Regions from separate parts of the Pseudomonas hygromyciniae genome, predicted to be linked through region 2. Evidence: predicted binding sites of a transcription regulator. Region 2 holds the regulator's gene; each other region holds the start of a gene.

Region 1 (4,195 bases), 2.1 Mb from region 2:
CAACCAGCAGTGCGAGTGGCTGAGCGCCTGGCTCGGCCCGCCACACGCGAGCCGGCCGGCGTTGGAGCTCTGGAGTTGTGAGCTGGATCCTGCGTCCGGCGCCAGGCCCCGCGCCCTTTAAATCGCCATCAGACGCGGAACTGATCCATCAACCCCTGTTGCTGATTGGCCAGGCTATTGAGTGTCTGGCTGACCCGGGCCGACTCATTGGCCTGGCCCGACAGCGACTCGGTCACGTCACGAATCGTCGCCACGTTGCTGTTGATCTCTTCGGCCACTGCGCTTTGTTGCTCGGCGGCGCTGGCGATCTGCAGGTTCATGTCGCTGATCACCGTCACCGCATCGCCGATCTGGCGCAATGCCGTCACTGCCTGGCCGACCTGTTCGACACTGCCTTGGGCCTGGCGATGACTGTTGCTCATGGAGCTCACCACTTCCTGGGTGCCGTTTTGTAACTGTTCGATCACCTGGCGGGTTTCTTCCACCGACTCCTGGGTACGCCGTGCGAGGTTGCGCACCTCATCGGCGACCACTGCAAAGCCACGCCCGGCCTCACCGGCACGGGCGGCTTCGATGGCGGCGTTGAGGGCCAGCAGGTTGGTCTGTTCGGCAATTGCGCGGATCACTTCCAGCACAGAACCGATCTGCTCGCTATTGGCCGCCAGCCCTTCGACCTGGGTCATCGCCGTACTCATATCGGCGGCGAGGTGGCCGATGCTGGTGGTGGTGCGGTCGATCACGGTCAGGCCGTCGCGGGTGGCCTGATCGGCATCCCGGGCGGCGTGTGCGGCCTGGGCGGCGCTGCGGGCGACGTCCTGGGCGGTGGCGCTCATCTCGTGGGAGGCGGTGGCCACCTGATCCACTTGGCGGTATTGCTGCTCCATGCCGGCACTGGTCTGGCTGGCAATCGCCGCCGATTGGTCGGCGGTGGTGCGCGCGTCCTGCACCGAGCGTTTGACCTCGGCAATGATTGGTTGCAGCTTGTCGAGGAAACGGTTGAACCAACTGGCCAGTTCACCGAGTTCGTCGCGCTTGTCGTAGGCCAGGCGCCTGGTCAGGTCGCCTTCGCCGCTGGCGATATCCTCCAGCATGCGGGCCACGCCGAGGATTGGCCGGGTGACGCTGCGGGCCATCAGCCATACCAATAGCAAACCGACAATCGCGGCGAGCAAGCCCAGGCCCAGTTCCAGCAAGGTGCCTTTGGTGTTGTCGGCATCCAGTTCGGCCTTGAGGGCTTGGGCGGGGCCGATCAGGACTTTTTCCGGCACGTCCAGCAACACGCCCCAGGACTTGCCATCGGGGATTGGCTGGAACGGCGCCAGTACCTTGAGTTGCTGGCCGGTGCGTAGGCTGTAGGTCTGGGTACTGCTGGCCATGGCACTGATCAGTTGTGCGCCGCTGGTGGTGTCGACGCTGTCCAGGCGCTGGCTGAGCTTGCTCGCATCCGGGCTATAGCCGGCGAGCAAACCCACCGGGCTGATGATGCTGACGTTGGTCTGGCCGTCATACAGCTTGCGGCTGGCATTCTGGCTGACCGCCTGCAGGCTGTTGAGGTTGATGTCCACCGACAGCGAGGCGATGACTTTGCCATTGACCGTGAGGGGGAACACGATGCTGGTGAGCAATACGTTCTGCCCGTCGATCACATAGAAGTACGGTTCGATCACGCACGGTTTGAGGGTGGTGCGCGGGCAGGTGAACCAGGTGTTGGCCTTTTCGCCGCTGGGGCCGATGCTGGTGTCGGACATGTCGCTTTCCGGCAGTGCCATCGAGGTCAGCTTACCGGGTGTCGGCTGCGACCAGTACAGGGCGAAGCGGCCCTTCTCGTTACTGCCCAGCTCTTGCTGGCCGGCAAACAACTCATCCTTGCCATCCAGGGCATTGGCTTCGAATACCAGAGACAGGCCCAGCAGATCCGGATTGGCCTGCAGCGCGGCCTTGACTTGGCGGGTCAGGTCTTCACGCAAGTCAAAGGCATCGAGGAAGCGTTTCTCGGCCTGTTCCCGCAAAAACAGCACCTGGCGCGAGAAACCATGGCCGTATTGGTAGGCGTCCATAAACTGCTGGCGGATGCCCAATGCCTGGACTTCACCCTGGGCTTCGATGCGCGATTGAGCCGCGACATTGAGCATCTGCGTGCTGGAGGTCTGGACCCGTTGTGAGCTCTGGTCCATCCGATACAGCGAAAGACCCACCAGCAGGGTCACGATCCCCAACAGACAAAGGCCGGCGAGGAGGGTGATTTTCCATTGAATGGACAGCTGCCTGAGCGACATGGAGATCCTTAACCTTTCGTTACGACAGAGATGATCCGTTGTATCGGCCGCATGGTTTTTTTCTTTATTCATACGATCAATTGAATTCTGTTTGCGACGTCGTGCTTTGACATGGCGCGCCGGCTGCTGCAAAGTGCGCGCCCTCTAATAAAACACCTTTTCTGTGTGTGCCGTGGTCGCCATTTGGCCAGGGCGCCGGCGTGTGTTGTTTTTATGTTTCTGTCTTGAGGTAGCCATGATTAACGCAGTAATCGCCGCGGTCGGTACCATGCTCGTGCTGAGCCTGTCCCGCGTGCATGTGGTCATCGCGATCATCGTCGGCGCCCTGGTCGGCGGCTTGACCGGTGGTCTTGGGATCGACGCGACGCTCAGCGCGTTCAACAGCGGCCTGGGCGGCGGTGCCACCGTGGCGCTGTCCTACGCATTGCTCGGTGCTTTCGCCGTGGCGATCGCCAAGTCCGGCCTGGCCCATGCCCTGGCGGACAAGGCCTTGCTGCTGGTGGGGCGCCAGGAGGCGAGCGGCGGCAATCACGTCAAATGGCTGCTGATCTGCCTGCTGGGGGCGGTGGCGATTGCCTCGCAGAACATCCTGCCGATCCATATCGCCTTTATTCCGCTGCTGGTGCCGCCTCTTCTGTATGTGCTGACCAAGCTGCAGATTGACCGGCGCCTGATCGCCTGTGTCATGACCTTCGGCCTGATCACCCCGTATATGTTCCTGCCGGTGGGCTTCGGCAACATCTTCCTCAACCAGATCCTGCTGGCCAACGTCGCCAAGAGTGGGGTGGATATCAGCCAGGTCAATGTCACCCACGCCATGGGTATCCCGGCGCTGGGCATGGTGTTCGGCCTGTTGGTGGCGGTGTTTATCAGCTATCGCAAAAAGCGCGTCTACGACCTGAAGAAAATCGAGCGGGTCGAGCAAGTGGCGGTGCAATACAACCCGCTGACCCTGCTGGTAGCCGGGCTGGCCATTGCCTCGGCCTTTATCATCCAGCTGTGGCTGGACTCGATGATCATCGGTGCCCTGGCGGGTTTCCTGATCTTCTCGGTGTCGGGCATCGTACGCTGGCGCGACACCGATGACCTGTTCACCGAAGGCATGAAGATGATGGCGATGATCGGCTTCATCATGATCGCTGCTTCCGGGTTTGCCGAAGTCCTCAAGGCCACCGGCCAGGTGCAGACGCTGGTGCAGGCCTCTGCGGCCTTGATCGGCCATAGTCGTGGCGTGGGCGCGTTGTTGATGTTGCTGGTGGGCCTGCTGGTGACCATGGGCATTGGCTCGTCGTTTTCCACCGTGCCGATCCTGGCGGCGATTTTCGTGCCGCTGTGTGTGCAACTGGGGTTCAGCCCCCTGGCCATTGTCTGCATCGTCGGCACCGCCGGCGCCCTGGGCGATGCCGGTTCGCCAGCGTCGGACTCCACCCTGGGACCGACCTCGGGTTTGAACATCGACGGCCAGCATCACCATATCTGGGACACCGTGGTCCCGACGTTCCTGCACTACAACCTGCCGTTGCTGGTGTTCGGCTGGTTTGCCGCGATGACCCTCTGACTTCTCCTGTAGGAGCGAGCTTGCTCGCGAAGGACTCAAGGGCACCGCGTCCATCCAGGCTGCCGGTGTTATTGCTGAGTTTTTTTCGCGAGCAAGCTCGCTCCTACAGTTTTCTCTTACAAGGCCGTTAACCTGTTAACGCTGCCCTATAAGAGAGAAGCTCCATGCGACTGAGTCTGAAGGCCAAAGTCCTGTCCCTTGCCGTACTGCCGGTGTTGTTGTTTGCCGTGGTCATCAGCCTGACCACGGTGTGGATCCTCAAGGAACAGGCGCGTAGCGAGGTGGCTGAAACCCGCGAGCGGCTGCTCAACAATGCCAAGGCCACCCTGCAGAGTTACGTGGAAGTGGCGATGACCACCAT
Region 2 (4,195 bases):
CCGCTGTGGCGGTCGCGGTCGCGGCGGCGGCAGGTGCCACCTCGGAAAACTTGCCCTTGCCGTGCAATTCGTCCAGCAGGGATTCGAATTCGTGGTCGGTGATCAAGCCATCCGCCGCCGGTGCGGCAGCAGGCGCCGCAGCAGCAGGTGCAGCCGCCGCAGCGACTGCCGGCAAAGCATCGGCAGCAAACGAACCCTTGCCATGCAACTGATCCAGCAGTGCTTCAAATTCGTCGTCGGTGATATCGGTGCTGGCCGCTGGCGCAGCAGGCTCCACAGGCTGCGGTGTGGCCGCCACGGCGTCCGGGGCAAACTGGCCCTTGCCGTGCAACTGGTCGAGCAAGGACTCGAACTCGGCGTCGGTGATGTCTTCGCTGGTCGGCACCATGGCCGGCGCAGCCGCTGCCGGTGCTTCGGCCTCGGCCTCGGCCTTGACGGCATTGAGGGAGTCCAGCAGTTGTTCGAATTCGCTGTCGGTGACGTCGGGTTCGGCCACCGGTTCAGGTGCGGCTTCAACCACCGGGGCGGCGACCAATGCGGCAGGTTCTGCCAGGCGCGCCAGGGCGGCCAGCAGTTGCGGGGTGGCGGCAGTAATCGGAGCGCGTTCACGCACTTCGTTGAACATGCCATTGACCGCGTCCAGGGCTTCGAGGATCACGTCCATCAATTCCGAATCAACGTGCCGCTCACCCTTGCGCAGGATGTCGAACACGTTTTCGGCGATGTGGCAGCACTCCACCAGCTCATGGAGCTGGAGGAAGCCGGCGCCCCCTTTTACAGTGTGAAAACCGCGAAAAATTGCATTGAGCAGGTTCGCATCATCCGGTCGGCTTTCCAGCTCGACCAGTTGCTCGGACAACTGCTCTAGAATTTCGCCGGCCTCTACAAGGAAATCCTGAAGGATTTCTTCATCGGCGCCGAAGCTCATATTGCGTGCTCCTTAGAAGCCTAAACTGGACAGCAAATCGTCTACGTCATCTTGACCTGACATAACGTCTTCACGTTTATCGGCATGAATCTGCGGACCTTCACCCTTGGCGAGGTGTTTTTGTGGATCTTTTTCCGAGAGGATCGCTTCGCGGTCATGTTCAATGCCGGCAAAACGGTCGACTTGGCCAGCCATCAGCACCAGTTTGAGCAGGTTGCTTTCCACTTCGGTGACCAACAGGGTCACGCGCTTGATCACCTGACCGGTGAGGTCCTGGTAATCCTGGGCCAGCAGGATGTCATTGAGGTTGCTGGAAACCGTGCGGTTTTCCTGCTCGCTGCGTGACAGAAAACCTTCGACCCGACGCGCCAGCTCACGAAATTCTTCAGCACCGACTTCGCGGCGCATGAAACGCCCCCAGTCAGCGCTCAACGCCTTGGCCTCATTGGCCATGCCGTTGACCAGGGGCGTGGCGTTTTCCACCAGGTCCATGGTGCGATTGGCTGCCGCCTCAGTCAGCCTGACCACATAGGACAAGCGTTCGGTGGCATCAGTGATCTGCGAGATTTCCTCGGCCTGGGGCATGTGCGGGTCGATCTGGAAATTGACGATCGCACTGTGCAACTCACGGGTGAGCTTGCCCACTTCCTGGTACAGGCCGCGGTCGCGGGTCTGGTTGAGCTCATGGATCAACTGCACTGCGTCGCCGAACTGGCCTTTTTCCAGGCTTTCGACGAGTTGGTGAGCATGTTTTTTCAGGGTCGACTCAAAGTCGGCCTGCGATGATTCTTTATGCTCCATAGCTCCCCCGTGGCAGCATCAATGACCGATGCGTTCGAAGATTTTTTCAATCTTCTCTTTCAAGGCCAGTGCAGTGAATGGCTTGACCACGTAGCCGTTGACCCCCGCCTGGGCGGCTTCGATGATCTGTTCACGCTTGGCTTCAGCGGTCACCATCAGCACAGGCAGGCTGCGCAGTTTTTCATCCGCGCGCACGTGGCGCAGTAGATCAATGCCGGTCATGCCAGGCATGTTCCAGTCAGTTACCAGAAAGTCGATGCTCCCGCTGTTGAGGATCGGAATCGCAGTAATGCCGTCATCCGCCTCGACCGTGTTAGTGAACCCAAGGTCACGCAACAGGTTTTTTATGATCCGCCGCATCGTTGAGAAGTCATCAACGATGAGGATTTTCATGTTCTTGTCCAATTCGACCTCCAAGCAGTCTTAAACGCGTCCAGCACCTGGGCGCGCCATATCATTCAACAGGCATTACACAAAAAGGACTGCTAGGGCACTCCACGAGCCGCTCCCGCCCGGCTCGCGCCCTGGCGGTTATCGTTCACAGTGTCCCCACACTGCCTGTCAGCGCGCTCGCCACTCTCCCAAACGCCCCCGCAAGCGGGCCGCGCATTGGCTATGTAGCTGGCTGACCCGCGATTCGCTGACCCCCAGGACCTCACCGATTTCCTTGAGGTTCAGCTCTTCGTCGTAGTACAGCGCCAACACCAGCCGCTCACGCTCCGGCAGATTGGCAATCGCGTCCGCCAGGGCGCCCTGGAAGCGTTCATCTTCCAGGTCGCGTGAAGGCTCCTGGTGAGCGCTCGCGCCGTCCTCGTGCAGCCCTTCATGTTCGCCGTCCTGTAGCAGGTCGTCGAAACTGAACAGGCGGCTGCCCAAGGTATCGTTCAAAATCCCGTAGTAATCGTCGAGACTCAATTGGAGTTCGGCCGCAACTTCGTGATCTTTAGCGTCGCGACCGGTTTTTGCTTCAATTGAGCGAATTGCGTCACTCACCATCCGGGTATTGCGGTGGACCGAACGCGGCGCCCAATCACCTTTACGCACTTCATCGAGCATCGCGCCACGGATACGGATACCCGCATACGTCTCGAAACTCGCCCCCTTGCTCGCGTCGTACTTGGTCGACACTTCGAGCAAGCCGATCATCCCGGCCTGGATCAGGTCTTCGACCTGGACACTGGCGGGCAGGCGTGCCAGCAGGTGGTAGGCAATGCGCTTGACCAGAGGCGCATAGCGCTCGATCAATTCGCCCTGGCTGTCACGCGCTGATTTTTTGTAAAGGTTGTAGCCGCTGGCTGTCATAGCACCGGTCCTGCACTCGTCTGATGCACCAATCGCTCGACGAAAAACTCCAGATGCCCCCGGGGATTGGCGGGCAGTGGCCAGGTATCGACCTTCTGAGCAATTGCCTTGAACGCCAACGAGCATTTCGAACGAGGGAACGCTTCGTAGACTGCACGCTGCTTTTGCACAGCCTTGCGCACACACTCGTCATAGGGAACTGCGCCGACGTATTGTAAGGCGACATCGAGGAAGCGATCCGTGACCTTGGTCAACTTGGCGAACAGGTTGCGCCCTTCTTGTGGGCTCTGGGCCATGTTGGCCAGCACACGGAAGCGGTTCATGCCGTAGTCACGGTTGAGCAGTTTGATCAGGGCGTAAGCGTCGGTGATCGAGGTGGGTTCGTCGCAGACCACCAGCAACACTTCTTGGGCGGCGCGCACGAAGCTGACTACCGACTCGCCAATCCCGGCAGCGGTGTCGATCACCAGCACGTCGAGGTTGTCGCCGATATCACTGAAGGCCTGGATCAGGCCGGCATGCTGCGCCGGGCTCAGATGCACCATGCTCTGGGTGCCGGAGGCGGCCGGGACGATACGAATCCCCCCTGGCCCCTGCAACAGCACATCGCGCAGCTCACAGCGGCCCTCTATGACATCGGCCAGGGTGTGTTTGGGCGTCAGTCCCAGCAGAACGTCAACGTTCGCCAGGCCCAGGTCGGCATCCAGCAGCATGACGCGGCGGCCAAGCTCTGCCAGGGCCAGGGACAAATTCACTGACACGTTAGTTTTCCCGACGCCACCTTTGCCGCCGGTCACCGCGATCACCTGTACGGGATGCATGCTGCCCATGTTCTTTCTTTACCTTGTCTTGCTTAGCCGCAGGCTACATAGGGTGGCCGCGGTAGCAGACCATCGATGTAGGTACATTGCACTGTGTTTCATGTTGCCTTCAGCCGACCCGCTTGGCTGGGTTGTGATAGAGGTCGGCGAACATATCCGCCATAGCCTCTTCACTGGGTTCATCCTGCATTTGCACACTGACTGCACGGCTGACCAACTGATGACGGCGCGGCAGATGCAAGTCATCCGGGATCCGCGGCCCGTCGGTCAGGTAGGCGACCGGTAATTCATGGCTGATGGCAAGGCTCAACACTTCGCCAAGGCTTGCGGTTTCATCCAGCTT
Region 3 (4,195 bases), 1.9 Mb from region 2:
CTGCACGTTGGTTTCGGTCTGGCCGAACATCAGCAGCACCGGCTTGAGGTTCCACAGCAGCAGGCCCGCCACCAGGGCCATCAGCCAGGCCAGCCAGAGCCCGGCCTGGGTCAGGCGGGTCGCGCCTTCGATATCACCGGCGCCCTGGCGGATAGCGACCAGGGTGCCCACGGCGGCTATCACGCCGATGCAAAAGATCGACACAAACGAGTAGCTCGCCGCCCCCAGCCCGCCGCCGGCCAAGGCTTCGGGGCTCAGGCGGGCCATCATCAGGGTGTCGGTGAGCACCATCAGCATGTGCGCCAACTGGGAGGCAATCAACGGCCCTGACAGCCGCAGAATGGCCCAGAGTTCGGTACGCGCCGGATGCTGCATGATCATCACGCTCAATATTTGCACAAAGGGTAGAGGGGTTGATTCTCGGCGCTCGCAGCGCTTTGCACAAAGGGATAAATGCGATCAGTCACATGATTAAAACTCATGCCAGGACGATTCTGGTAGGGTTTGCGGATCAAGCCGTCGGAGTTTTCCTCATGTCTCGTCGCCTTCCTCCGCTGTATGCCCTGCGCGCGTTTGAAGCAGCGTCCCGGCACAACTCGTTCACCCGTGCCGCCGAAGAGCTGTCCATCACCCAAAGTGCGGTCAGCCGACATATCCGCACCCTGGAGGAGCACTTCGCCTGCCGCCTGTTCCAGCGCAGCGGGCGCACCTTGCAGCTCACCGAGTCGGCGCGTCTGCTGTTGCCCGGCGTGCGCGAGGGGTTTGCCGCCCTGGAGCGTGCTTGTCATACCTTGAATGCCGAGGACGACATCTTGCGCATGAAGGCCCCGTCGACCCTGACCATGCGCTGGTTACTGGCGCGGCTGAGTCGGTTCCGGCATCTGCAGCCGGGCAATGAGGTGCAGTTGACCAGCGCGTGGATGAGCATCGATGAAGTGGACTTCAACCAGGAACCGTTCGACTGCGCGGTACTGCTGAGCGATGGGCACTTTCCTGCGGACTGGGAAGCCAGTTACCTGTTTCCTGAATTGCTGATCCCGGTTGGCGCTCCGAACTTGCTCAACGATGGCCCCTGGGATGTGGAACGCCTGGCCGGCGCGGAACTGCTGCACCCGACGCCGGACCGGCGTGATTGGCGGCGCTGGTTGCAGCGAACGGGGTTGGCCTCCCGCGTCGCCATCAAGGGCGGGCAGGTGTTCGATACGCTGGAGCTGGGCATGATTGCTGCCGCCCGGGGCTACGGCGTGTCCATGGGCGACCTGTTGATGGTCGCCGAGGATGTGGCCCAAGGCCGTTTGAGTCTGCCTTGGCCTACTGCGGTGGCCAGCGGCGAAAGCTACTACCTGGTCTGGCCCAAGACCCGCCCCGGCGGTGAGCGCCTGCGCAGGCTGTCGGACTTCCTGCAAAGTGAAGTGCGGGCCATGGCACTGCCGGCAGTGGAACAGCTCGACTGAATCGATGCAGCGCCCGCCAACAATGCGTTGGAGTGATACCCCTGTGATTTGCTCAAGTATTGACCCCGGCCGCCGAAGTAGGTGTGTCGCAGCTGCCATTAGTTGCGGCTCAGCGTGCCCCCAATTCAAGAAATTCGCCGATTAGCGCTATGAGATCAGGAAGATCCGGGCCGCGGCCAGGAGCAGTCATGTCTCAACCCCGCGCCCGCATAGCTTCGCAGCTGGGCATCGCCTTGGCGGTCATATTGGCTGTCGTGATCAGCGGCAGCACCGTGTTTGCCCTACGCTCCCTTGATTCGGCCAACCTGCAGACCCGTGAAGAACACCTGGCCAGCGAAGCGCGTTTGCTCGCCGACCAACTCAATACCTTCCACAGCACCTTGCGCGAGAGCACCCAGCGTTTGAGCGGGTTGTTTGAAAAGCGCTTTGGCGCCGGGCTGAGTGTGCATGCCGAGCAGACGGTGAATGTGGCCGGGGTACCGACCCCGAGTCTCTACCTGGGCGATGCGGTGCTGAACAACAACTTCGACGAGGTCGATGAGTTCAAACAGATGTCCGGCGGCGTGGCCACGGTGTTTGTGCGCAGCGGCGAAGACTTTATCCGCATCAGTACCTCCCTGACCAAGCAGGACGGCAACCGCGCCATCGGCACTGTGCTGGATCGCCAGAGCCCAGCCTACCAGCGCCTGCTCGCCGGGCAGAGCTACATTGGTCGCGCGGTGCTGTTCGAGCGCTCCTACATGACCCAATACAGCCCAGTGAGCGACGCCAGCGGCAAGGTGATTGCGGTGTTGTTTATCGGTTTTGACTACACCGATGCGCAGAACGCCCAGTTCGCCAACCTCAAGCGTTTTCGCATTGGCCAGACGGGCTCGCTGGCGCTACTGGACGAGCAAAAGCACTGGCTGGTGCCGCCTGCCGGCGTGCAAGCGTTGGAGCAGGCGGTTCCGGTGATCCTGGAGTTGGCGCAAAAGCCCGGCCAGGGGCGGTTCTGGAGCGACCGGGGCGAAGACTTCTACAGCGTTGCCGTGCCGTTTGACGGCGGCCCGTGGTCGGTGGTGGCGAGCATGCCCAAGGCTGAGATCCGTGCTGTGACCTGGGCCGTGGGTATCCGCCTGGTGATTGGCAGTGTGCTGGCGATGCTGCTGGCCGTGGGGGCGGCGGTCTGGTTGCTGCGCAGTAAATTGCAGCCTTTGGGCGACCTGGTGCGCCAGGCGCAAGCCCTGGGCGCCGGTGATTTGAGTGCGCGGCTGAATGTCTCCAGCCAGGACGAAATCGGTCAATTGGCGCGCAGCTTCAACCAGATGGGCGAGGCCCTGTCGACCATGGTCTCGCATATCCGCGAGGCGGCCGAGGAGGTCAACAGCCGCGCCCAGGCGCTGTCGGGCTTGTCGGGTGGGGCCTATGAAGGCATGGAGCAGCAGTCCGGCGAGATCACCAGCATGGCTGGCGCGGTGGAAGAGTTCAGTGCCACCTCGTTGAACATTGCCGACAACATGGGCAATACCGAACGCCTGGCCCAGGAAAATGCCCAGCAGACCCGCATTGGCCGCAACTCGATGCAGGAGGCGTCCGCGTCCCTGGAACATATCGCCACGGCGCTCAACAGCACGGCCACGGTGATCAACACCCTAGGCCAGCGTTCCCAGGAAATCGGTGGCATCGTCGGCGTGATCACCTCGATTGCCGACCAGACCAACCTGTTGGCCCTCAACGCGGCCATCGAAGCGGCACGGGCTGGGGAGCAGGGGCGTGGGTTTGCCGTGGTTGCCGATGAGGTGCGCAACCTGGCCTCACGCACCCGCCAGGCCACCGATGAGATCTCCGGGATGATCCAGAGCATCCAGCAAGAAACCGGCAATGCCATCAGCACCATGGAGCAGGGCAATGTGCTGATGCAGGAAGGCTTGTCGCGCAATGCCGACGTTGCCTCGGCCCTGGCGCGCATTGACGAGCAAAGCCGCTCGGCGGGGCAGCAATTTGCCGCAATCACCACCGCCACCCAGGAGCAAAGCAGCACGGCGACCTTGCTCAGCAGCAACCTGCAGAGCATTGCACTGGCCAATAGTGAACAGCGTGAAGTGGTCTCGAACCTGGCGATTACCGCCAGGGAGCTGGAGACGTTGGCGGCGGGGTTGCGGCATGAGGTGGATCGGTTTCGTTGAAACACCCTCGATCAATTGTGGGAGCGGGCTTGCCCGCGATGGCGGTGTATCAGTCGCCGCATATGTCGGATGACCCGGCGCAATCGCGGGCAAGCCCGCTCCTACAGGGGATCTGAGCTCGGCTCAAGTCATCGCAGCCGGGCGATATTGCAGGGCCTCCGCCAGATGGTGACGAGCGATGGCATCTGCTTGCTCCAGATCCGCCAAGGTCCGTGCCACCTTGAGCAACCGATGCGCAGCCCGCAGCGATAGCGTCAGGCGTTCGCAGGCGCTCTCCAGCCAGCCTTCATCGACTTTCTCCAGCTGGCAGTGCTCACGCAACCCTGGCAGGTCGAGAAACGCATTGGCACAACCTTGGCGCCGTTGCTGATAGTCACGCGCTTGGGCGACACGTCGGGAAGCGCTGGCGGTGTCATCGCCGGCCTGTTTATCAGGATTCAGGGCGGTAGTTTCCCGGGCGACGGTCAAGTGCAGGTCGATGCGGTCCAGCAGCGGCCCGGACAGTTTGTTGCGGTAGCGCTGGATCTGCTCCGGCGTGCAGCGACAGCGCCCGCTGGGCTCGCCCATATAGCCGCA

The links. The regulator FliA, encoded in region 2, starts transcription of late flagellar genes. The targets are predictions, from matches to a motif close to CTAAAGTTTNNNNNNNNNNNGCCGNTAA.
Region 1: a site for FliA is predicted at 2,317-2,344, ahead of JTY93_RS30280 (methyl-accepting chemotaxis protein). Genes of this name have one in related genera too.
Region 3: a site for FliA is predicted at 1,506-1,533, ahead of JTY93_RS26595 (methyl-accepting chemotaxis protein). Genes of this name have one in related genera too.

Annotation. Positions count from the first base shown of each region.
Region 1 is NZ_CP070506.1:3,799,153-3,803,347, reverse strand. It holds gene JTY93_RS16765 (DUF1850 domain-containing protein) at 1-121, shown strand, start outside; gene JTY93_RS30280 (methyl-accepting chemotaxis protein) at 129-2,276, opposite strand; gene JTY93_RS16755 (Na+/H+ antiporter family protein) at 2,515-3,834, shown strand; gene ctpM (methyl-accepting chemotaxis protein CtpM) at 3,999-4,195, shown strand, end outside.
Region 2 is NZ_CP070506.1:1,739,262-1,743,456, reverse strand. It holds gene JTY93_RS07685 (chemotaxis protein CheA) at 1-928, opposite strand, end outside; gene JTY93_RS07680 (protein phosphatase CheZ) at 941-1,729, opposite strand; gene JTY93_RS07675 (chemotaxis response regulator CheY) at 1,748-2,122, opposite strand; gene fliA (RNA polymerase sigma factor FliA) at 2,291-3,031, opposite strand; gene fleN (MinD/ParA family protein) at 3,028-3,861, opposite strand; gene flhF (flagellar biosynthesis GTPase FlhF) at 3,962-4,195, opposite strand, start outside.
Region 3 is NZ_CP070506.1:5,860,573-5,864,767, reverse strand. It holds gene JTY93_RS26605 (NorM family multidrug efflux MATE transporter) at 1-381, opposite strand, end outside; gene JTY93_RS26600 (LysR substrate-binding domain-containing protein) at 534-1,454, shown strand; gene JTY93_RS26595 (methyl-accepting chemotaxis protein) at 1,643-3,619, shown strand; partial or broken gene JTY93_RS26590 (ATP-binding protein) at 3,743-4,195, opposite strand, start outside.